3 regions of the Phyllobacterium sp. MT110 genome follow, and region 3 is predicted to be linked to each of the others. Evidence: predicted binding sites of a transcription regulator. Region 3 holds the regulator's gene; each other region holds the start of a gene.
The links. Region 3 encodes LexA, which represses DNA repair genes until DNA is damaged. Its sites were predicted from a motif close to TGTTCNNNNTGTGTTCNG; they were not measured.
Positions count from the first base shown of each region.

Region 1: the regulator LexA is predicted to act here: its motif matches at 3,875-3,892, upstream of uvrA (excinuclease ABC subunit UvrA).
Region 2: the regulator LexA is predicted to act here: its motif matches at 3,531-3,548, upstream of parE (DNA topoisomerase IV subunit B).

Region 1 covers NZ_JBXAFE010000001.1:1,183,221-1,190,993, forward strand. Annotated here, with positions in the region: gene AC1Q5O_RS06190 (NAD(P)/FAD-dependent oxidoreductase) at 1-1,217, opposite strand, end outside; gene AC1Q5O_RS06195 (AraC family transcriptional regulator) at 1,269-2,162, opposite strand; gene AC1Q5O_RS06200 (DUF2000 family protein) at 2,182-2,589, shown strand; gene AC1Q5O_RS06205 (YqaA family protein) at 2,598-3,035, opposite strand; gene AC1Q5O_RS06210 (single-stranded DNA-binding protein) at 3,067-3,594, opposite strand; gene uvrA (excinuclease ABC subunit UvrA) at 4,030-6,951, shown strand; gene AC1Q5O_RS06220 (DUF72 domain-containing protein) at 7,030-7,773, shown strand, end outside.
Region 2 covers NZ_JBXAFE010000001.1:897,528-905,300, forward strand. Annotated here, with positions in the region: gene lpdA (dihydrolipoyl dehydrogenase) at 1-711, shown strand, start outside; gene parE (DNA topoisomerase IV subunit B) at 1,349-3,454, opposite strand; gene AC1Q5O_RS04780 (helix-turn-helix domain-containing protein) at 3,586-3,966, opposite strand; gene AC1Q5O_RS04785 (DMT family transporter) at 4,151-5,077, shown strand; gene AC1Q5O_RS04790 (acetyl-CoA carboxylase biotin carboxylase subunit) at 5,176-7,188, shown strand; gene lipB (lipoyl(octanoyl) transferase LipB) at 7,313-7,773, opposite strand, start outside.
Region 3 covers NZ_JBXAFE010000001.1:1,005,016-1,012,788, forward strand. Annotated here, with positions in the region: gene gltX (glutamate--tRNA ligase) at 1-483, opposite strand, end outside; gene AC1Q5O_RS05245 (ComEC/Rec2 family competence protein) at 716-3,037, shown strand; gene lexA (transcriptional repressor LexA) at 3,031-3,750, opposite strand; gene AC1Q5O_RS05255 (GNAT family N-acetyltransferase) at 3,939-4,781, shown strand; gene AC1Q5O_RS05260 (substrate-binding domain-containing protein) at 4,786-5,814, opposite strand; gene AC1Q5O_RS05265 (ABC transporter substrate-binding protein) at 6,235-7,497, shown strand; gene AC1Q5O_RS05270 (carbohydrate ABC transporter permease) at 7,614-7,773, shown strand, end outside.

The DNA.
Region 1 (7,773 bases), 180 kb from region 3:
AGCCAGCTCATGGCCACGGCGAGACGGTTGCGCACGCCGATGAGGAAGTAGATATGGGCAAGTCCCCATAGCCACCAGGCGACATAGCCCTTGAGCTTGATCCAGCCGAAATCCGTCACCGCCGCGCGCTTGCCGATCGTTGCAAGATCGCCCGCATGGCGATAGCGGAAAGGCTTTGGCGCGGCATCGCCGGCCAATCGCGCCCTGATGGTTTTTGCCACATGGATTCCCTGCTGCTTGGCAGCTGGCGCAATGCCGGGAACCATGCCCTTGCCGCCATTTTTGACCGTTGCCGTATCGCCGATGACAAAGATATCCGGATGCCCCGGAGCGGTCAGATCGTCGTTGACGGCAACACGCCCTGCCCGGTCCGCTGGTACGTCGAGCCATTTTGCCGCCGGAGAGGCTTGGACACCCGCGGCCCAGATGATCGTCGCCGCGCCGACAAATTGCCCGGCATATTCCACGCCATCCGCGGTGCAGCTTGTCACCGGATTGCCCAGATGCACCTGCACGCCGAGCTTTTCGAGCGCCCGCTGCGCATAGGCGGAAAGGTCAGGCGCGAAGGCGCCAAGCACGCGCTCCCCGCCTTCGATCAGGATCACCCGCGCCGTGGCGGGATCAATCACCCGGAATTCACCTTTCAGCGTATCCCTTGCCAGATCGGCAATCGTTCCGGCGATTTCCACACCCGTCGGCCCGGCGCCGATGATGACGAAGGTCAGCAATGCCGCCCGGCGCGCCGGATCGGGCTCGCGTTCGGCCTTTTCAAAGGCGGTCAGAATACGCCTGCGGATCGTCGTGGCATCTTCAAGCGTCTTCAATCCCGGCGCAAAGGGCTCCCAGTCGTCATGGCCGAAATAGGCATGGCGGGCTCCTGTCGCCAGCACCAGCGTGTCATAGGGGATGACCTCGCCATCGGCGGTCGAAATGGTGCATGCAGCCGTATCCACGCTTTCAACAGTTCCAAGCAATGTCTTGATATTGCTGTATTTGCGCAGGAGATGCCGGATAGGCCAGGCAATTTCCGAGGTCGCCAGCGTCGATGTGGCGACCTGATAGAGCAGCGGCTGGAAAAGATGGTGATTGCGCTGGTCGACCACGGTGACGGCGACATCCGCATTGCGCAGGGAATTGGCGGCTTCCAGCCCGCCGAATCCGGCTCCGACGATGACCACCCGGTGCGGGGTGTTGAGGGGCGTTGCGGTGTCTGTCATGACAGGCTCCTTGTGCACTGCACAACACGTATCAGACCTCGGGTGGAAAGGTCAAACATCACGGCTTGCGGTGGTCAACGCGGCCCACCGGCCTGGCGTGATGCCATAAGCTTTCTTGAACTGCCGGTTGAGATGGCTTTGGTCGGTGAATCCGGTTTCCACCGCGATTTCCGCCAGTGGTACGCCCAGTTTCATCAGATCCTTCGCGCGCTGCAGGCGGCGCATCAGCAGGAAGCGATGCGGGCTCGTGGCATAGAGGGCGCGGAAGTGCCGCGACAGCGCATAACGGTCAAGGCCGCTGACGGCCTCCAGCTCCCGCGAGCGCACCAGCCGCAGGGCATTGTCCGCAAGATAGTCGCGGGCCATGCCCGCCTGCCGCACTGCAGGTCTGCCCATCGGTTTCAACGGCTGCTTCGCGTGGCGCGCCAATCCCAGCGTCAGCCGCGATACGATGTCATCTACCAGCAGTTCATCCATTTCCGCATCGGGATTGCCGAACGCGGCGGATATGGCCGAGACAAGCGGCGCATCGGAAAAGACCGGCTCCCGCACGAAAGGCAGCGCACCATGATTGCCGCCAAGCGCCGCGATGGCCAGCGCCGGCTCGAGATAGATCATCCGGTAACGCAGGCCGTCCTCGGTGCCTGCCCCGCCATCATGCACCTCGTCGGGATGCAGGACCATGATGTTGCCGGGAAGGCTTTGCCGCTTTTCCCCGCGATAGCGGAATGTCTGAACGCCGTGCAGCGTTACGCCGATGGCATAGGTATCGTGCCGGTGCGGTTCGAAGGCATCGCCGGTGAAGCGCGCTTCCATGCGCTCGACACCCGGATTGGATGGCGCCGACAGGATGGCATCGTGCGCCGGACGCTCGCACAAACGTCCAAGACCGCGCAGCACTTCCTCTTTTAGATTTTCACCCGGCATCCGGCAGACTCGATCCATGAATGGAGACCTAGATTTGGTGTTTGATACGAAAATTACAATTGTCGTGCGTGACGATCTTGCGACATGGCAGAAACTCAACGTTTCGTCGTTCCTGGCAAGCGGCGTTGTCGCCCAGTCCCCCGGATTGATCGGCGCCCCCTATATGGATCGGGCCGGCCATCATTATCATCCCTTGCCCATCCAGCCGATGATCGTGCTCACGGCGGATCAGGCAACCCTGTCGGCCATCCACCGCCGCTCGCTCGAACGCGAGGTCAAATCCTGCCTGTATATCGAGGAGATGTTTTCAACCGGATATGATCAGGCCAATCGCGCCGTGTTTGCCCGGTTTGCACCGGATGATGCGAGGGTTGTCGGCATTGCGCTGCACGCGGAGAAGAAGATCGTCGACAAGATCACCAAGGGCGCCAGGATGCACCCCTAGCACCGGCGCTACCAGCCGGATACAAGTGCGAATACAACGAGATACCGCACAGTCTTGGCAATGGAGACCAAGAGCACAAAACTCCAGAGCGGCTCGCGCAACACCCCGGCAATCAGCGTCAGCGGATCGCCGATCACGGGTGCCCAGCTCAACAGCAGGGTCCACTTGCCATAGCGCTGGTACCAGCCCGTGGCACGGTCGAGCTGCGCCTCGCTCGCCGGGAACCATTTGCTGTGGCGGAACTGATCGATCCCGCGCCCGAGCAGCCAATTGACCACCGAGCCGAGGACATTGCCCACGCTGGCAACGGCGATCAATGCGACGGCTGGATAGGAATGCGAGAGCAGCAGTCCGGCAAGCAACGCCTCCGACTGCATCGGCAAAATGGTTGCGGCCGCAAAAGCGGCCGCGAACAATCCGGCATACACGCCCAGATCAACAAGCATGATCAAACCGGTAAAGGCTTACAGAACAGGCTCAGAACGGGATCTCGTCGTCGAGGTCACGCGAGAAATTGCCACCTGCATTGCTGCCGCCGCTGGACGGCGAAGCGCTGGAACGGCCGAAATCCGAACCATAATCGCCATTGTCGGAGACCTGGCCCCGGCTCGAATTGTCGAACGAGCGGCCGCCGCCAGAACCGGCACCCTCGCCACGTGAATCGAGCATCTGTAATTCACCACGGAATTTCTGCAGGACGATTTCCGTCGAATAGCGGTCATTGCCGGTCTGGTCCTGCCACTTGCGGGTCTGCAGCGCGCCTTCCAGATAAACCTTCATGCCCTTCTTGAGGTACTGTTCAGCCACCTTGGCCAGGTTGTCGTTGAAAATGACGACGCTGTGCCATTCGGTCTTTTCCTTGCGCTCGCCGCTGTTCTTGTCGCGCCAGCTTTCCGAGGTGGCAATGCGCAGATTGACCACCGGATCGCCTGAACCGAGACGCCGGACTTCCGGATCAGCGCCAAGATTACCGACCAAAATTACCTTGTTGACACTGCCAGCCATAAAAATACTCCACAAAATTAGCTTTTCGATTTGGCGCCATCATACAGAAGCCGCTCATTGCGCGGGCAACTGTCTGGCTCTATCCACAAAATACTGCTCGCCTCGACCTTCAATGCCGCCAACCTCCTGACAATTCAGTGGCAACTGACACTCTCCTGACAAATCTGTCAGTAGGCTTGCACGCGCACCTATCCGTTCACTGCCCTTATCCCGTATCAGTCTGGCTTGTCAGGCATGGAACTCCCGGATTTTACGCCGGTTTTACCCTGCCCGCAATATTTGTTCTTTTTTTGTTCTATCACTTGCTCTATGGATGTCAACATGGCTATGGTGATTCCAACCCAGGTACGGCCTCGCAATCTGCTGGAAACTTTCTAAATAAGGGAAAGACTCCGGCCAGCGAGCCAGTTCCTCCCCCATAACGGCGTGACAGTCATGAGCGATCAGAAATTTATATCCATTCGTGGTGCCCGCGAACACAATTTGAAGAACATCGACCTCGATCTGCCGCGCGACAAGCTGATTGTCATGACGGGCCTGTCGGGATCGGGCAAATCTTCGCTTGCCTTCGATACCATCTATGCGGAAGGCCAGCGGCGTTATGTCGAGAGCCTGTCGGCCTATGCCCGGCAGTTTCTGGAGATGATGCAGAAGCCCGATGTTGACCAGATCGACGGCCTGTCTCCGGCCATCTCCATCGAGCAGAAGACGACGAGCCGCAACCCGCGCTCCACCGTCGGCACCGTCACGGAAATCTACGATTATCTGCGCCTGCTCTATGCGCGCGTCGGCATCCCCTATTCACCGGCAACCGGCCTGCCGATTGAAAGCCAGACCGTCAGCCAGATGGTGGACCGTGTTCTGGCACAGGATGAAGGCACCCGCCTGTTCATCCTCGCTCCCATCGTGCGCGGCCGCAAGGGCGAATACCGCAAGGAACTGGCCGATCTGCAGAAGCGCGGCTTCCAGCGCGTGAAGGTCGACGGGATATTCTACGAGATCGCCGACGTTCCGGCCCTCGACAAGAAATACAAGCACGACATCGATGTGGTCGTCGACCGCGTCGTCGTCCGCCCGGACATCTCCGCACGTCTGGCGGACAGCCTTGAAACCGCGCTCAAACTCGCCGACGGCATCGCCCTGGCGGAGTTCGCCGACAAGCCGCTGCCCGCCGACGAGACGTCCGGGGAATCCGCCAACAAATCCAAGAACGAGACGCACGAGCGTTTGATGTTCTCGGAAAAGTTTGCCTGCCCGGTTTCCGGCTTCACCATTGCCGAAATCGAACCGCGCCTGTTCTCGTTCAACAATCCGTTCGGCGCCTGTCCGACCTGCGATGGTCTCGGCACCCAGAAGGCCATCGATCCCAACCTGATCGTGCCTGATGAAAGCCTGACGCTGAAGAATGGCGCCATTGCCCCGTGGTCGAAGTCGAGCTCGCCCTATTACAACCAGACATTGGACGCCCTGGGCAGCAGCTACGGCTTCAAGCTGGGCGACCGCTGGCGCGACATCAATGAAGACGCGCAAAAGGCCATTCTATACGGCACCGGCAGCCGCGAGGTGCATTTTTCCTATGATGACGGCTTGCGCTCCTACAAGACGACAAAGCCCTTCGAAGGTGTCATTCCCAATCTGGAGCGCCGCTGGAAGGAAACGGATTCGGCCTGGTCGCGCGAGGAAATCGAGCGCTTCATGTCCGGCACGCCCTGCCCGGCCTGCGGCGGCTATCGCCTGAAGCCGGAAGCGCTGGCGGTGAAGATCGGCGGCCTGCATATCGGCCAGATCACGGAAAAGTCGATCCGGCATGCGGATGCCTGGTTCAGTGACATCGACAAGAGTTTCAACGACAAGCAGACGGAAATCGCGGCGCGCATCCTCAAGGAAATCCGCGAGCGCCTGCGCTTTTTGAACGATGTCGGCTTGGATTACCTCGCCCTGTCGCGCAATTCCGGCACGCTGTCGGGCGGCGAGAGCCAGCGCATCCGGCTGGCGTCGCAGATCGGCTCCGGGTTGACCGGCGTGCTCTACGTCCTGGATGAGCCGTCCATCGGCCTGCATCAGCGCGATAACGAGCAGCTTCTGAAGACGTTACGGCATCTGCGCGATCTCGGCAACACGGTGATCGTGGTCGAACACGACGAGGACGCGATCCTCACCGCCGACTATGTCGTCGATATCGGGCCGGCTGCCGGTATCCATGGCGGTGAAATCATCGCTTCCGGGACGCCAGCCGATATCATGGCAAGCCCGAAGTCGCTGACCGGCAAATATCTGTCCGGCGCCATCGAGGTCGCCGTGCCGTCCGAACGGCGCAAGCTGAACAAGAAGCGCATCAAGATTGTCGGCGCGCGCGGCAACAACCTGAAGAATGTGTCGGCGGAAATTCCGCTTGGCACGTTTACGGCCGTGACCGGTGTTTCCGGCGGCGGCAAATCCACCTTCCTGATCGAAACCCTGTTCAAGTCGGCGTCGCGCCGCATCATGGGGTCGCGCGAGCAACCGGCAGACCACGACCGGATCGACGGCCTGGAATTCCTCGACAAGGTCATCGATATCGACCAGTCGCCAATCGGCCGCACGCCGCGTTCCAATCCGGCTACCTATACCGGCGCCTTCACCCCGATCCGCGACTGGTTTGCCGGTCTGCCCGAGGCCAAGGCGCGCGGCTATCAGCCGGGCCGGTTCTCGTTCAACGTCAAGGGCGGCCGCTGCGAGGCCTGCCAGGGCGATGGCGTGATCAAGATCGAGATGCACTTCCTGCCCGATGTCTATGTCACCTGTGACGTGTGCCACGGCAAGCGCTACAACCGCGAAACACTGGAAGTGCTGTTCAAGGGCAAATCGATTGCCGATGTGCTCGACATGACGGTCGAGGAAGGCGCGGAGTTCTTCGCTGCCGTTCCCGCCGTGCGCGACAAACTGCAGACGCTGGCAAAAGTCGGCCTTGGCTACATCCATGTCGGCCAGCAGGCCAACACGCTGTCCGGCGGCGAGGCCCAGCGCATCAAGCTCGCCAAGGAATTGTCGCGCAAGGCAACCGGACGCACGCTCTACATCCTCGACGAGCCGACAACCGGCTTGCATTTCCACGATGTGGCCAAGCTTCTTGAAGTGCTGCATGAGCTCGTCGACCAGGGCAATACCGTGGTGGTGATCGAGCACAATCTCGAAGTCATCAAGACGGCGGACTGGGTCATCGATCTTGGCCCCGAAGGCGGTGATGGCGGCGGCGAGATCGTTGCGGTCGGGCGTCCCGAGGATATCGTGGCCGAGCCGCGCTCCTATACCGGCAGGTTCCTGAAGGAATTGCTGCAACGGCGACCCGGCAATCGCGCCCAGGCGGCGGCGGAATAACAGACAAACCCGCCGGAAACGGCGGGTTTTGTTTATGGGCCGGTTTGAATGAATACGGATTGACGGGAGGACACCATCATGACCGCAAGCGGAACGATCAGAACAGGTATCGGCGGCTGGATTTTCGAACCCTGGCGCGGCACGTTCTATCCCAAGGGCCTGTCGAAGGCCAAGGAGCTCGAGTATGCCGGGCAGCACCTGAGCACGATCGAGATCAACAGCACCTATTACGGCACCCAGAAGCCGGAAACCTTTGCCAAATGGGCAAGCTCGGTGCCGAACGGTTTTATTTTTTCGGTCAAGGGCAACCGGTTCGTCACCAATCGCCGTGTTCTGGCGGAGGCTGGCGAGTCGATGGAACGTTTCATCAAGTCCGGCATCGCCGAACTTGCCGACCGGCTCGGACCGCTGCTCTGGCAGTTTGCCCCGACCAAGAAATTCGATGCCGAAGATTTTGGCGCCTTCCTTGATCTCCTGCCGGAGAAGGAAGGCGGTATTGCCCTGCGTCACGCGGTCGAGGTGCGCCATCCCTCGTTCATCGATCCCGATTTCATCGCGCTCCTGCGCCAGAAAAATGTCGCCGTGGTCTATGCCCATCATTTCGACTACCCCGAGATCGCCGATGTGACTGCCGATTTCGTCTATGCCCGCCTGCAGAAGGGCGACGATGCCGTCGAGACCGCCTATCCCGCCAAGGAGCTCGATCAGTGGGCAAAGCGGGTTAAACTTTGGGCAAAGGGCGATGCGCCGGATGACCTGCCGCTAGCCGCTCCCTTGGTCAAACCGGACAAGCAGCCACGCGATGTTTTTGCCTATTTCATC
Region 2 (7,773 bases), 110 kb from region 3:
CTCGGCATCACCGTCCTCACCGGCGCCAAGGCCAAGGGGGTCAGCAGCAAGGGCGATGCGCTGTTGATCGAAACTGCCGACGGCAAGGACGAGCGCATTGCCGCCGACAAGATCCTGGTGACGGTCGGGCGCAAGCCGGTCACGTCGGGCTGGGGTCTTGAAGAGATCGACATTGACATGGATGGCCGCTTTGTCCGCATTGATGACAAGTGCCGCACCTCGATGCGCGGCGTCTATGCCATCGGCGATGTCACCGGCGAACCCATGCTGGCGCACCGCGCCATGGCGCAGGGCGAGATGGTGGCCGAGATCGTTGCAGGCGAAAACCGCAGCTGGGACAAGCGGGCCATTGCCGCCGTCTGCTTCACCGATCCGGAAATCGTCACGGTGGGCTTGTCGCCGGATGATGCCAAGCAGGCCGGGCATGAGGTCAAGATCGGGATGTTTCCCTTTGCCGCCAATGGCCGCGCCATGACCAAGGAAGGCGAGGAGGGCTTTGTCCGGGTGGTGGCTGCCGCCAGCAATCATCTCATCCTCGGCATTCAGGCCGTCGGCCATGGCGTCTCCGAACTGTCGGCTTCGTTTGCGCTGGCCATGGAAATGGGCGCGCGCCTGGAAGACATCGCCGGAACCATCCATGCGCATCCGACGCAGGGCGAGGGGTTTCAGGAAGCCGCGCTCAAGGCGTTGGGCCACGCGCTGCACATCTAATCAACCTGTCTTCGTATCAAGGGCGCCGGAAACGGCGCCCTTTGCATGCGCCGGGCGCGGCATTGCCTTGCCACGCCCGCGATCGCATCTGGCCATTGCAAAAGAGGAAAGACGGGCGGTCCCTGGAACGCGGGTCTTGGGGTATGTGGTATGCTATGCTTGCGATCCTGGGACCACCCGCCCCGGCGATTTCAGGTCTTGCCTGTTCTGCCTTGTTTCCTCATCGGAAACGCGCACAGCCTCAGCGCAACCTCCTCATCCCGCAGGTTTTCCCTGCGGGATGAAGTGCCGGTCCTTTCCCGACTTTCGAAGGTTTCCGGAAGCATTCCCGCCGGAAAGGACAGGGATGAGAATATCTCGGCTTGGGATGTGGTGGATAAGTTTCAGCCCAAATACTTTTCACCCCCCCCTGTCCTGCCGCCCATCTCCCCCACAAGGGGGGAGATCGCATCGGCATCAATCATCTCGGTCAACTTTCATCCTTGAAGATTAGCTGAAACAGCTGTGAAAGCTGATCTCCCCCCTTGTGGGGGAGATGTCCGGCAGGACAGAGGGGGGTGAAAGCCATTGAGCGCTTGCCCAAAACAAAATGGCGATGCAAAGCACCGCCATTTGAAACAGGTTTCATCGCTGAATATCAGATGTCCAGCTCTTCCACGAACGCGGCGCGGTCCTGGATGAAGCGGAAGCGGGCTTCCGGTTTCGTGCCCATCAGATCATCGACCGCGAGTTTTGTTTCCTCGATCCACTCCTCGTCGATCTGCACCCGCAAAAGCGTGCGCTTCTTGCGGTCCATCGTGGTTTCCTTGAGCTGGTCGGCGCGCATTTCGCCGAGGCCCTTGAACCGTCCGATTTCGATCTTGCCCTTGCCGGTGAACAGGGTGCGCATCAGTTCATCCTTGTGCGCGTCATCGCGGGCATAGGCGACCTTGCCTCCCTGGGCGATGCGGTAGAGCGGCGGCACGCCGAGGAACAGGTGGCCGTTGCGGATGAGTTCCGGCATTTCCTGATAGAAGAAGGTGATCAGCAGCGAAGCGATGTGCGCACCGTCGACGTCGGCATCGGTCATGATGATAATGCGGTCGTAGCGCAAATCCTCGTCGCGGTATTTTGACCGCGTGCCGCAGCCGAGCGCCTGGATCAGGTCGCCGATCTGCTGGTTGGCCGTCATCTTTTCCCGCCCGGCGCTGACGACGTTGAGAATCTTGCCGCGCAGCGGCAGCACCGCCTGCGTGGCGCGGTCCCGCGCCTGCTTGGCCGAGCCGCCGGCGGAATCACCCTCGACGATGAAGAGTTCGGCGCCGAGCGCACCCGTCTGGGTACAGTCGGCCAGCTTGCCCGGCAGGCGCAGCTTGCGCACCGCCGACTTGCGGTTGACTTCCTTTTCCTGGCGGCGCTTGACGCGCTCGTCGGCACGCTCCACCACCCAGTCCAGCAGCTTCGACGCTTCCTGCGGCGAGGCGGCAAGCCAATGATCGAATGGATCGCGGATGGCATTTTCGACAATGCGCTGCGCTTCGACCGTGGCAAGCTTGTCCTTGGTCTGGCCGACGAATTCCGGCTCGCGGATGAACACCGACAGCATGGCCGCCGACGAGATCATCACGTCATCGGTGGTGATGATCGACGCGCGCTTGTTGCCGGTCAGTTCCGCATAGGCCTTCAGGCCGCGGGTGAGGGCGATGCGCAGGCCCGCCTCATGCGTGCCGCCTTCGCCCGTGGGAATCGTGTTGCAGTAGGAATGGACAAAGCCGTCGCCGCCATACCAGGCAACCGCCCATTCCAGCGCGCCGTGCCCGCCGGACTTTTCCGTCCTGCCCGCGAACATGTCGCGCGTGACCTGAAAATCCTTGCCGAGCGAGGCCGCCAGATAGTCCTTCAACCCGCCGGGGAAGTGAAACACCGCCTTGTCAGGCGTCGGGTCCTTCGGGTCGAGCAGGGATGGCGCGCAGTTCCAGCGGATTTCCACGCCGCCGAAGAGATAGGCCTTTGACCGGGCCATCTTGAAAAGCCGGGCCGGATCGAACTTGGCGCCCTGGCCGAAAATCTCCGGGTCCGGATGGAAGGTCACGCGCGTGCCGCGACGGTTGTGCACCTCGCCGACATCCTCGATCGGTCCGAGCGGATGGCCGCGCGAGAAGCGCTGGCGGTAGAGGCGCCGGTTGCGGGCCACTTCCACTTCCACGTGATCGGACAGGGCGTTCACCACCGATATGCCGACGCCGTGCAGACCGCCGGAAGTTTCGTAGACGTCGGAATCGAATTTGCCGCCAGCATGCAGGGTGGTCATGATGACTTCGAGCGCGGATTTGCCGAGCTGCTTGGGATCGGGATGCGGATCGACCGGGATGCCGCGGCCATTGTCGGTGACCGAGAGATAGCCGTTCTCGTCCAGTTCGATATCGATGAAGTTGGCGTGCCCGGCAACCGCCTCATCCATCGAGTTGTCGATGACTTCGGCAAAGAGATGGTGCATCGCCCGCTCGTCGGTGCCGCCGATATACATGCCCGGACGGCGGCGAACGGGTTCGAGACCATCGAGAACCTGGATCTGCGCCGCATTGTAGCCGCCGCTGCTGTCGGGGGCGGCCCGTGCCGGGGCCTTCGCGGCCGCAACCGGCGCGATTTTCACAGGCGGTGCCACCGGCGTCGCGGCGGGTTCGACCCTGGTCTGGTCCACCGCTGCCTGGCGTTCCCGGGCTGTTTTGACTACCGCTGAAAAGAGGTCGTTATTGTCATCCATATCGTATTTTGGCCAATGCTACAGGGGCTGCGAATCACCGGCAATCTTGACATGCTTCGCCGGGAAACGCGATGGGCGTTCGTGATCTGTTCCGGGGTTCACCACAGAACTATGCGGTTAAAACCCAAGTTTCAAGCGGCTTTGAGGCGCGAGACGGCTTTTTCGAGCTCTTCGATCCGCTCGCCCAGCTCCTGGTGCAGAGCCTTGAGATTGGCGATCTGGCTTTTCAGCAGGCGGTTTTCGTCCGCCGTGTCGCTCTCGTCGGGCGATTGTCCGACCCCGTGTATGAGCCAGGTCTGCGTGACCCCGAGCGATCCGGCCAGCATGAACAGGCGGTGGACACCGGGCTCCGACCGGTCGGATTCCCAGGCCGCGATGGTTTCCGGCTTGACGCCGACACGCACCGCGAGCTGCGCCACCGTCATCGACTTGGCGTCGCGCGCGCGGGAAAGGCGGCCGCCCAGCGTGTCCGTGTCGGGCATGGCGGTGATGATGTTGGAGATGAAATTCATGGCTTTCTCCATCTTTTTCTTGTTTTTAAAGTGTAGACGAAAGCTTTTGCACCATTTGGAAGCAGAAAAGTCAAATCCGGCGGCATTCTGCTTCCATTTTGCATTATGCGGATGATTGCATTTTTCCGCAGAGCCGATATGGCTGGGGCCCCACCTGAGCCATTTGTCCCGGAAAGGCCGCACCATGGAAAACACAACCTCGCCGCAAATGAGGGGCGTCGGAACGATGGCCGGTGCGATGTTTATCCTGCCGATGATGGATGCCATCGCCAAATGGCTGTCGACCGTGGACAGCCTGCCGCCGGCCACGGTGACGTTGTCACGCTTCGTTGTCCAGACGATCCTGACCATGCTGATCATCGTGGCGCTGACCGGCATGCGCTCGCTCAAGCCGCACAACCTCTGGGGCAACCTGCTGCGCGGTTTTCTGATGGGCATCGGCAGCCTGTGCTTCTTTGCCGCCGTCAAATACATGCCGCTTGCCGACGCGATGGCGGTGTTTTTCGTCGAGCCGCTGATGCTGACGCTGCTCTCGGCTGTGGTGCTGAAGGAAACCGTCGGCTGGCGCCGGCGCATTGCCGTTGCGGTCGGGTTCATCGGGACGCTGATCGTCATCCAGCCGAGCTGGGAGCTGTTCGGCTGGGTTTCGCTGCTGCCGCTGGGTACGGCGGCGCTATTTGCGGTCTATCTCGTTCTCAATCGCCGCCTGGGCGTGCACGACACGCCGCTGGTCATGCAGCTCTATGCCGGCATCGGCGGTACGGTGACGGTGATCGTCGCGCTGTTCCTCGGCGCCGCCTTCGGCGTCAGCGACATGACGCTGGGCACGCCCGCAACCGGCATGTCCTGGTTCCTTTTGTTTGCCATCGGCGCGATCGCCACGGGCGGGCATCTCCTCGTGGTGCAGGCTTCGCGCCTTGCGCCGGCGTCACTGCTGGCGCCGTTCCAGTATCTGGAAATCGTCATGGCCGTCATCATCGGCCTGTTCGTATTCCAGGAGTTTCCGACCGCGTCGAAATGGCTGGGCATCGCCATCATCATTGCCTCGGGTGCCTATGTGGTCTGGCGCGAGGGGAAAAAGCAGAAAACGCCGGAGCCCGCTTTCAATTAACCGGTCTGCTTTCCATGCAAGCACTGACAATAGCAGTTGAGCAAATCAGCCATTGGCAATAGAACCAGAGGCGCATTTTGTGCGGGAGGTCCATAAAAGTGTTCAAGAAAATCCTGATTGCCAACCGTGGGGAAATTGCCTGCCGCGTGATCAAGTCGGCAAGGAAAATGGGTATCGCCACGGTGGCGGTCTATTCCGACGCGGATCGCGATGCGGTTCATGTCGATATGGCCGACGAGGCGGTGCATATCGGTCCGGCGGCGGCCTCCGAGAGCTATCTCGTCGCCGACAAGATCATTGCCGCCTGCAAGGCGACCGGGGCTGAGGCCGTTCATCCCGGCTATGGCTTCCTGTCCGAGCGCGCCTCCTTCTGCGAAGCGCTGGAGAAGCAGGGCATCGTCTTCATCGGGCCGAAACCCAGGGCGATCATCGCCATGGGCGACAAGATCGAATCGAAGAAATTCGCCAATGCCGCCAAGGTGAATACGGTTCCGGGTTTTCTCGACATCATCACCGATGCGGCGCATGCGGAAAAGATCGCCGGTGAAATCGGTTATCCCGTGATGATCAAGGCCTCCGCCGGCGGCGGCGGCAAGGGCATGCGCATCGCCTGGGACGAGAGCGAAGTGCGCGACGGCTTTGAACGCGCCACCTCGGAAGCGCGCAATTCCTTCGGGGATGACCGGGTTTTCATCGAAAAATTCGTGGTCGAGCCGCGCCACATCGAAATCCAGGTGCTGGGCGACAGTTTTGGCAATTGCATCTATCTCGGTGAGCGCGAGTGCTCCGTGCAGCGCCGCAACCAGAAGGTGGTTGAGGAAGCCCCGTCGCCATTCCTCGACGAGGCCACCCGCAAGGCCATGGGCGAACAGGCCGTGGCCCTGGCCAAGGCGGTGGATTACCAAAGCGCCGGTACGGTCGAGTTCATTGTCGACAAGCACCGCAACTTCTATTTCCTCGAGATGAACACCCGTCTGCAGGTCGAACATCCGGTGACCGAACTGATCACCGGCATCGATCTGGTCGAGCAGATGATCCGCGTGGCGGCGGGCGAAAAGCTCGCGCTGAAACAGTCGGACGTCAAGCTGAACGGCTGGGCCATCGAAAGCCGCCTCTATGCCGAAGATCCCTACCGCAATTTCCTGCCGTCGATCGGCCGCCTGACCCGTTACCGCCCGCCAAGCGAAGGCCCGGTCGGCAAGACCATCATCCGCAACGATACCGGTGTGACGGAAGGCTCGGAAATTTCGATGTTCTACGACCCCATGGTGGCAAAGCTCTGCACCTGGGCGCCGACCCGGCTGGAAGCCATCGACGCCATGGCCGATGCGCTCGATACCTTCGTGGTCGACGGCATCGAGCACAACATCCCGTTCCTGGCGGCGCTGATGCAGCATCCGCGTTGGCGGGAAGGGCGGCTGTCCACCGGCTTCATTGCGGAGGAATTTCCCGACGGTTTCCATCCGATTGCACCAACGGCCGGCGACAGGGACGTGCTGGCCGCCATTGCCCTTGTGGTGGAACTGGTGCGCAAGGGACGCCTCGACGGCCTCAGCGACCGCCTGCGGCCGCATACGGGCAGGATCCGCGCCGAATGGGAGGTGCGGATCAACGATGAATACGTGCCGGCGAAAATTCACCGCAGCGTGGCCAAGCCGCCGGTCAAGATCGAACTGTCGCTGCATGGTGGCGAAGCCATCACCATCCGCAGCGACTGGCGGCCCGGAGATGCGGTCTGGGACGGCTATATCGACGACCGCGCGGTGAAGGCGCAGCTGCGTCCGGTGCTCAACGGCGTGCGCATCGACTGGAAGGGCATGTCGGTGATCGGCCATGCCATGCAGACGCATGTGGCGGCGCTGGAAAAACTGATGCCGGTGAAACTGCCGCCGGATACGTCGAAAATGCTGCTCTGCCCGATGCCCGGCCTGATCGTCTCGATCAACGTGGCGGAGGGTCAAGAGGTGAAGGCGGGTGAAACGCTGGCGATTGTCGAAGCCATGAAGATGGAAAACGTGCTGCGCGCCGACCGCGATCTCACCGTATCGGCCATCAATGCCAAGCAGGGTGACAGCCTGGCCGTGGATGCGGTGATCATGGAGTTTGCCTGATCCGGTTGCATGACCATAGTGCGTGGTTCGACAAGCTCACCATGAGGGATGTGGGGTGATTGCAGTCAGCAAGCTCCCTCATGGTGAGCTTGTTGAACCACGCAGATCGGTTCTGCCAAATCCTCTAGCGCTCGACCGGCCCGAACACAGGCTCGAATGCGTCCCGCAGCGCCCGGTCGAGATCGTCCATGCCGACGGGCAGGCCGAGATCGACGAGGCTGGTCACGCCATGGCCGCGCACACCGCACGGCACGATGCCGTCGAAATGGGCAAGCTCCGGTTCCACATTGATCGAGATGCCGTGGAAGCTCACCCATTTGCGCAGGCGGATGCCGATGGCAGCGATCTTGTCTTCGGCGGGAGACCCGTCCGGCAGCGGCGGGCGTTCCGGCCGGGTCACCCAGACGCCGACGCGGTCCTCGCGCCGCTCGCCGCGCACGTTGAACGCGCCAAGCGTGGCAATGATCCATTGCTCCAGTGCCGCCACGAAGGCGCGGATATCCTCGCGCCGCCGCTTCAGGTCGAGCATGACATAGGCCACGCGCTGGCCGGGGCCGTGATAGGTGTATTCGCCGCCGCGCCCCG
Region 3 (7,773 bases):
GCCCTGTACGAGGTCGCGCACCAGGGTTTCGCCGTCCTGCGGTGCCTTGATGCGGATAACCGGCTTGACGCCCGCTGGGGCTTCCTTCGGATCGCGATCGCGCCAGCGGCCGTCATAGCGCGGCGGGCGGCCCTCGGCGCGGGCTTTTTCGCGCATTTCCTCAAGCTCTGCCGGCGAGGCATAGCAGTAATAGGCCTTGCCCTTGGCGACCAGCTCTTCGGCCACTTCCCGGTGACGGGGCGCGCGCTCGTATTGCGACACCGCATCGCCATCCCAATCGAGGCCCAGCCACTTCAGGCCATCGAGAATGGCCGTGACAGCCGCTTCCGAGGAGCGTTCCCGGTCCGTGTCTTCGATGCGCAGCAGCATCTTGCCGCCCGTATGCTTGGCATAGAGCCAGTTGAACAGGGCCGTGCGGGCACCGCCAATATGGAGGTATCCGGTCGGGGAGGGTGCAAAACGGGTAACAACAGGTGACGACATAAGGACTCCAACAGACGTCTCGGCCATTAGCCTAACATCCAATCGATTTGATCTGGCGTTGATGTAGCATAGGAGCGCTGTCGTGCAAGTGCATTGGCAGAATTGGAGGCAAATGCAGGGGCCCGGCACCAGTACACAAACGAGTGAACGGCAGTTTTTTGATCGTCCGGCGGACGATGAGCCGGGTCTTGCGACCCAAATATCCCAAAATATTGCCGTCACCCGGCGAGGCGTGAGTCTGTCCATAGCGCTGCGCCGGCGCATGGGGTTGGGGCAGGATTTGCTCCCGGCCGTTTCCCGGGCATGCGCGCAGGATTATGATCGCGGCAGTCTTTTTCTGTTCGTTCCGGTTTTTGCCGGCAGCGGCGCCATCGTCTATTTCGGCTTACCAGTGGAACCGCGGCTGAGCGCCATCCTCTTTGGATTGACCGCGCTTGCCGGGTTCAAACTCCTGGCACGTGAGCGGCATCTGACGGGGATGTGCCTTTCCGCCGCCGTGCTGGTTGTCATGGGCATGCTCTGCGCCAAGCTGGAAACGCTGCGGCTGGATACACCGATGCTTGGCTCCGCCGTCACCACGCGGCTGACCGGCCGCATCGTCGCGATCAACCGCGCCGACCGGGGCGGCTGGCGCGTGACGGTGGATGTCGTGGCGACAGAGCGCCCGCAGCTGCGCTATGCCCCGGCAAGGCTGGTTGTGTCGGCCCGCGCCTTGCCACCTCAAGCTGCCATAGGCAGCGGGTTGCGCGGTCTGGCGCATCTGCGCCCGCCATCCGGTCCCGTGCGATCCGGCAATTACGACTTTGCCTTCCACAATTACTACAGGGGCATCGGCGGCAGCGGCTTCTTTCTTGGAAGGCCGGAAGCAGCCTCTCTGCCGGAACCGGCCGATTTGACAACCAGAACGCTGTTTGCCGTCGCTGCGATGCGCCAGGCACTCACCGATCGTATCCTCGGTCATATACTGGGAGAAGCCGGTGCCATCGCCGCATCGCTCATCACCGGCCAGCGCGATGGCATCGGCGAGGCCACCAACAACGCCATGCGGCTGAGCGGCCTGTCGCATATCCTCTCCATTTCGGGATTGCACATGGCGCTCGTGGCCGGGATCGTCATCGGCTCGCTGCGCGCATGCATGGCTTTCTTTCCGGACTTTGCCGCGCGCTATCCCATCAAGAAATTTTCGGCATGCGCGGCGCTGCTGGCGTCGGCCTTCTATCTGCTGCTCTCGGGGATCGACGTGGCGGCCCAGCGCAGCTTTGTCATGCTGGCAGTCATGCTTGTCGCCATGACCGTGGACCGGGCGGCGCTGTCGCTGCGCAATGTTGCCCTGGCCGCCTTGGTAACCATTACCATCGCGCCGCACGAGGTGATGGGGCCAAGCTTCCAGATGTCGTACTCGGCCACCGCAGCACTGATCGCATTTTACGGCTGGTGGTCGCCGCGCAGGGCCGGCCGCAATACCCGGCGTGCCTCCCGCAGCGGCCTGTTGCTGCAACTGCCCGGCAAGATCGGCGATCACATCAGCGACATTGCTCTGACATCCCTGGTCGCCGGTTCGGCCAGCGCGATCTTTGCCGCCTATCATTTCAACAATACCGCACCGCTCGGGCTGATCGGCAACGCATTTGGCTTGCCCGTGGTCTCGGTTCTGGTCATGCCCTTCGCCGTACTGGCGCTGTTGCTGATGCCGTTCGATCTGGATTTCCTGCCGTTCGCCGTCATGGAGCGCGGCATCGAGCTGGTGGTGTTCATTGCCCATCACGTTGCCGCACTCTCGCCCTCGGGCAATCTCGGTCCGATGCCGCAGCCGAGCCTGATCCTGATGAGCTTAGCGCTTGTGATCCTGCTTCTCACGACGTCATGGTTGCGTCTGTGCAGCCTGCCGCTGTTTGCTGCGGCCGTCCTGATCATGGCACGCACAGCGCCGCCGGATCTCGTCCTGTCGGAGGATGGCCGGCTGGCCGGTGTGCGCAATGGCACGGTATTGATGATCAATCGCCCGCAGGGCGGCGCCTTCACGTTGAACAACTGGCGGCAGGGCTTTGGGCTGGAACAGATCGTCAAACCGGCGGGGATCGGCAAAGAGGCAGCGGAGGGTGTCTTCGAATGCGCCGGAAAGCTCTGTCTGGCGCGCGAACCGGGCGGTCTCATCATTGCCTATACGGATGATCCCGCGCAAAGGAACGCCGCCTGCAGCGAGGGGAATATTGTCGTGCTGGCCTTTGCCGGCGCGGAAACCGGTTGCCCCGTTCCGGGCCCGATGGTGATCACGCGCCGTGATCTCGCCTTGAACGGTGCTGCGGAAATCCGGTTCGGTTCCGGCGGGCAAGGGCAGGGTGACCTGACGGATCAATCGAAAGCCGGAGAAGCGCTGGAGCAAAGAGTGCAGTCGGCCCGTTTGACCTGGGCGATCGGTCCGCCGGACCGCCCCTGGAACAAGTACCGCATCCACTCCAATGCGGCGCGCAACCGGCCGGAGCATTCACGCAAGGCCCACGCGACCGAAGGCGTCCCGGACAATGCCGAACGGGACGCGGCGGCCGGTCAGTAACGGCGGATCAGGCCGACAAGCTTGCCCTGCACCCGAACGCGGTCCGGTCCGAAAATCCGCGTTTCGTAGGCAGGATTGGCGGCTTCCAGGGCAATCGAGGCACCCTTGCGGCGAAACCGCTTGAGGGTGGCTTCCTCGTCATCGACCAGTGCCACGATGATTTCGCCGGGGCTTGCGGTGTCGCCACGCTTGATGACAACGGTATCGCCGTCGAAAATGCCCGCTTCGATCATCGAGTCGCCCTTGACCTCAAGCGCATAATGTTCGCCGCTGCCGATCATGTCTGGCGGAAGGCTCAGCATGTGCGTCTGGTTCTGGATGGCGGAAATCGGCACACCGGCGGCAATCCGGCCCATGACCGGAATGCTGACATTGGCAGGCATGTCCATGTCGTTGGAGGCGCGCGGCTGCGGCTTCGGCGGCGCAACATTGCGTCCGAGACTGCCCTCGATGACACTCGGCTCGAACTTTCTCTGGCTGTTGAGGCCGGGTGCGATGGAGTCCGGCAGGCGCAGGACTTCCAGCGCGCGTGCCCTGTTCGCAAGCCGGCGAATGAAGCCGCGCTCTTCCAGCGCAGTGATCAGCCGGTGAATGCCGGATTTGGAGGCCAGATCCAGCGCATCCTTCATTTCGTCGAAGGATGGCGGAATGCCCGTCTCCTTCAGACGCTCATGAATGAAGAGAAGAAGTTCATGTTGTTTACGCGTGAGCATTGGCGATCCTTTAGCAGGGAATCGGAAAAACAAAACCAGAACAAACACTATCTGTTCCAGCATTGTTCTACAAGTGCTTAATATTCCGTTGCGGCAATGCTGGAAGCTTGGTTACGAAGCATGTGCGGGCAGAAATGCGCCCGTTCAGGGTACTGTTCCGTCGGTTTCCAGTTGGATAACACAATATCATGACAGCTTTCATCCGAATCGCCGAGCGCCGGGACCTTGGCGCGATCATTGACTGGGCAGCTGCCGAGGGCTGGAACCCCGGTTTGGACGATGCGGATGCATTCTGGGCCGCGGACCCCAAGGGCTATCACGTGCTTGAGGTGAATGGTGAACTGACGGCAGCGGTCTCGCTGGTCCGCTATGCGCGAGACTACGGCTTTCTCGGTTTCTACATGGTGCGTCCGCAATCGCGCGGTCTGGGTTTCGGCTGGTCGCTCTGGCAGGACGTGCTGAGCGGATTTGCCGGACAGACCGTCGGCCTTGATGGTGTCGTTGCCCAGCAGGAGAACTATCGGAAGTCGGGGTTTGTCTATGCCCATGCGAATTACCGTTATGGCGGCGCACCCGGCTGCAAGGCACCCGTCAGCGGCGATATCGTCGCCATCGATGCGCAATGGATCGGCGCCGTCGCCGCCTATGACCGTCAATTCAATCCCGAACCACGGGAATCGTTTATCCGTGCCTGGCTTGGCCCGTCCGGCTCCCGCCACGGCCTGGCCTGTATTGTCGACGGAAAAATCGCAGGGTATGGCGTCGTGCGCGCATGCCGCGAGGGGTGCAAAATCGGTCCCTTGTTTGCCGAAACCGAAGAGATCGCCGACCGGCTGTTTCAATCGCTCTCAGCAAAAGTCGGGGATGCGCAGGTCTTTCTGGATATTCCCGGGACCAATGGGGCCGCGCGGCGCCTTTGCGACCGGTACGGTCTGGCGCCGGTGTTCGAAACCGCACGCATGTATCGCGGACCGGCGCCCGAATTGCCGCTCGACCGGATTTTTGGCATCACAACCTTCGAATTGGGCTAGGCACTCACCGGCGCGGGGCGACGGGCGGACCGCTCGATTGGCGCAGGATGAGTTCGACCGGCCATATCTCATGGATGTTTTCGACCGGCTCGCCGTCGAGGACCCGCACCAGCAGTTCGGCGATACGCGACCCGGCGGAGCGGATCGACGACCGGGTGGTGGTCATGGCGGGGACCATGTTGCTGGCATTGAGATAGGGGAACACGTCGTCATGGGCGATCACCGAAACTTCCTTGCCCAGTTCATAGCCCTTTGAACGGATGGCGCGGAAAATGCCGAGCGCCGTCATCATCGAGCCGGCGAGAATGGCGGTCGGATGCGGCGTATAGGACAAGAGCCGCTGCGCCTCATGGAAACCGGTTTCATCGGAAAAACGCTCATGCACGATGAAGCGCGGATCAACGGCAATGCCGCGCTCGAGCAATGCTTCGCGATAACCCATTTCGCGGTGTTCGGAAAACGTGTGGCCCTTCAGCCCGTCAATCATCGCGATATGCCGGTGGCCGAGATCGATCAGGTGTGATGCCGCCTGCCGGAAGGCGCCGGCATTGTCGATATCGAGCCAGGCATGCGGGGCGGCGATATTGGTTCGCCCGTGCAGCACAAAGGGAAATTTCGCTTCCGTCAGCATGGCGACCCGCTCGTCCATCAGGGTGGGGCCGGTGACGATGATGCCATCCACGCGCTTGCTGGAAATCAGCCGCCGGTAGGCCGCAAGCTCGTCATTGTTGATGCTCGGGCTCATCAGCAGGTCCATTTCATGCTGCGATAGCTGCTCGGCCAGACCGGAGAAGAACTCGCTCGTGTGCGGACCGAAACGTTCGCTGCGGTCGCGCGGCATCAGGATGCCGATGGCGCCGATGCGGCCGATGGCGAGGCGGCGGGCATTGGCATTGGCGCTGTAACCGAATTTGAGGGCTGCCTGGCTGACGCGTTCGCGCGTCGCCTTGTTGACTTCAGGATAGCCGTTCAGGGCGCGACTGACGGTCGTTTGCGAGAGGCCCAGTTGTTCAGCCAGTTCCTTGAGTTTCATGGCAAGCAATCCAGTACGGTCTGTTCAGGCAATGCAGATATGACTCCAAATAATAAACATAACCAGAGGCTAAATTCAAAGCGCTTTGGTAAATTGCTCGCGATATTGTGATCTGTGATCGACGCTGTGCTGTTTCAACAGGGTGGCAGCCCGGAATTCTTGTGCTCAGAAATACCGTATAATGCACTGTATCATATATATAATAATCCATTTCTCCATGCGGTTGACCTTGATGCATTGTTTGTGCCGCCAATTTGCAGCTTGACAGGTGAGAGGGCCTTTGTCATTTTTCATTCAAAGCGCTTTGAATTTTGATGTTTCAAATGTTTTCCAAAGCGCTTCAGGAGGAGTTTTTGAAGAGGGGCCAAGCATCGCTGCGATGTGCGGCAGCCGATTCTGTCAGATTTTTGGGAGGAAATCATGAAAGCCAAATCATTCATTGCGACCCTTTTGACCACGACCTTGCTGGCTTCAGGGGCTTTTGCCGCCAATCTGGCGATCGTATCCGGCGACACCGGCAATGGACGCGAGTTCCTGCGCAAGCAGCTTGACCAGTTCGAGAAGGAAACCGGCAACAAGGTGTCCATCGTTGCCATGCCAGCCAACAGTTCCGACAATTTCGGTCAGTACCGCCTGTGGCTCGCCGCCGGCAATACCGATATCGACGTCTACCGCACCGACGTGATCTGGGCGCCGCAGCTGGCCGACCAGTTCCTCGACCTGAAGGAAGCCGCAAAGGACGTTATCGATCAGCACATACCTTCGATCATCGAAAGCCAGACCGTCGGCGGCAAGCTGGTCGCCTTGCCGATGTTCACCGACGCCCCGGCGCTCTACTACCGCAAGGACCTGCTGGAAAAGTACAAAAAGCCGGTGCCAAAAACCTGGGACGAGATGGCGGCAACCGCCAAGGAAATCCAGGACGGTGAGCGGGCGGGCGGCAACAAGAGCATTTATGGCTTTGTCTTCCAGGCCAATGCCTATGAGGGCCTGACCTGCAACGCGCTCGAATGGGTAAAATCCTCGGGCGGCGGGCAGATTGTCGAGGCGGACGGCACGATTTCGATCAACAATCCGGAAGCCGCAGCGGCCATCGACCGCGCCAAGGGCTGGGTCGATACCATCTCGCCCAAGGGCGTGCTTGCCTACACGGAGGAAGAGGCACGCGGTGTCTGGCAGACCGGCAATTCCGTTTTCATGCGCAACTGGCCCTATGCCTATGCGCTGGCCGGGGCCGATGGCAGCGCCATCAAGGGCAAGTTCGACGTGGCGCCCCTGCCGAGCGGCAAGGAGGGCCAGAACTCCGCTGCAACGCTTGGCGGCTGGAACCTGGCGGTTTCAAAATATTCGAAGGCGCCCGAAGAGGCGATCAAGCTGGCGCTGTTCCTCGGCTCTCCCGCACAGCAGAAGGCGCGGGCGATTTCCCAGGCCAGCATGCCGACCATCAAGGCGCTTTATGACGACAAGGATATCGCCGCCGCGCAGCCGCTCATTCCAAACTGGAAGCCGGTGTTTGAAAATTCCGTTCCACGCCCCTCGGCGCCGACGAAGGTGAAATACAATGAAGTGTCCAACATGTTCTGGAGCGCGGTCCACGATACATTATCGGGCAATGGCACCGCTGCCGAAAACCTTGAGCTTCTGGAAGCAAAGCTGACCGAACTCAAGGGAAACAGCTGGTAGACCCCTGCCAGCAAAAGGGCACGGTGCGGATGGCGTTCACAACCTCCCGAACCCCGTTCGCACCGTTTGCCTGACGCTTTCGCTTCATCCGGAACCACACGGGCAGGAATACGAGCATGACGCCTTCCACCGCACGTTCAGAGCTTTTGCGGCAGCGCGCCCGCTCGGCGCAGCTGTTTCTCATTCCGATGATCATCGCGCTGGCCATTGTTGCCGGCTGGCCCTTGCTTCGGACAATCTATTTCTCGTTCACCGATGCCTCGCTGACCAATATGA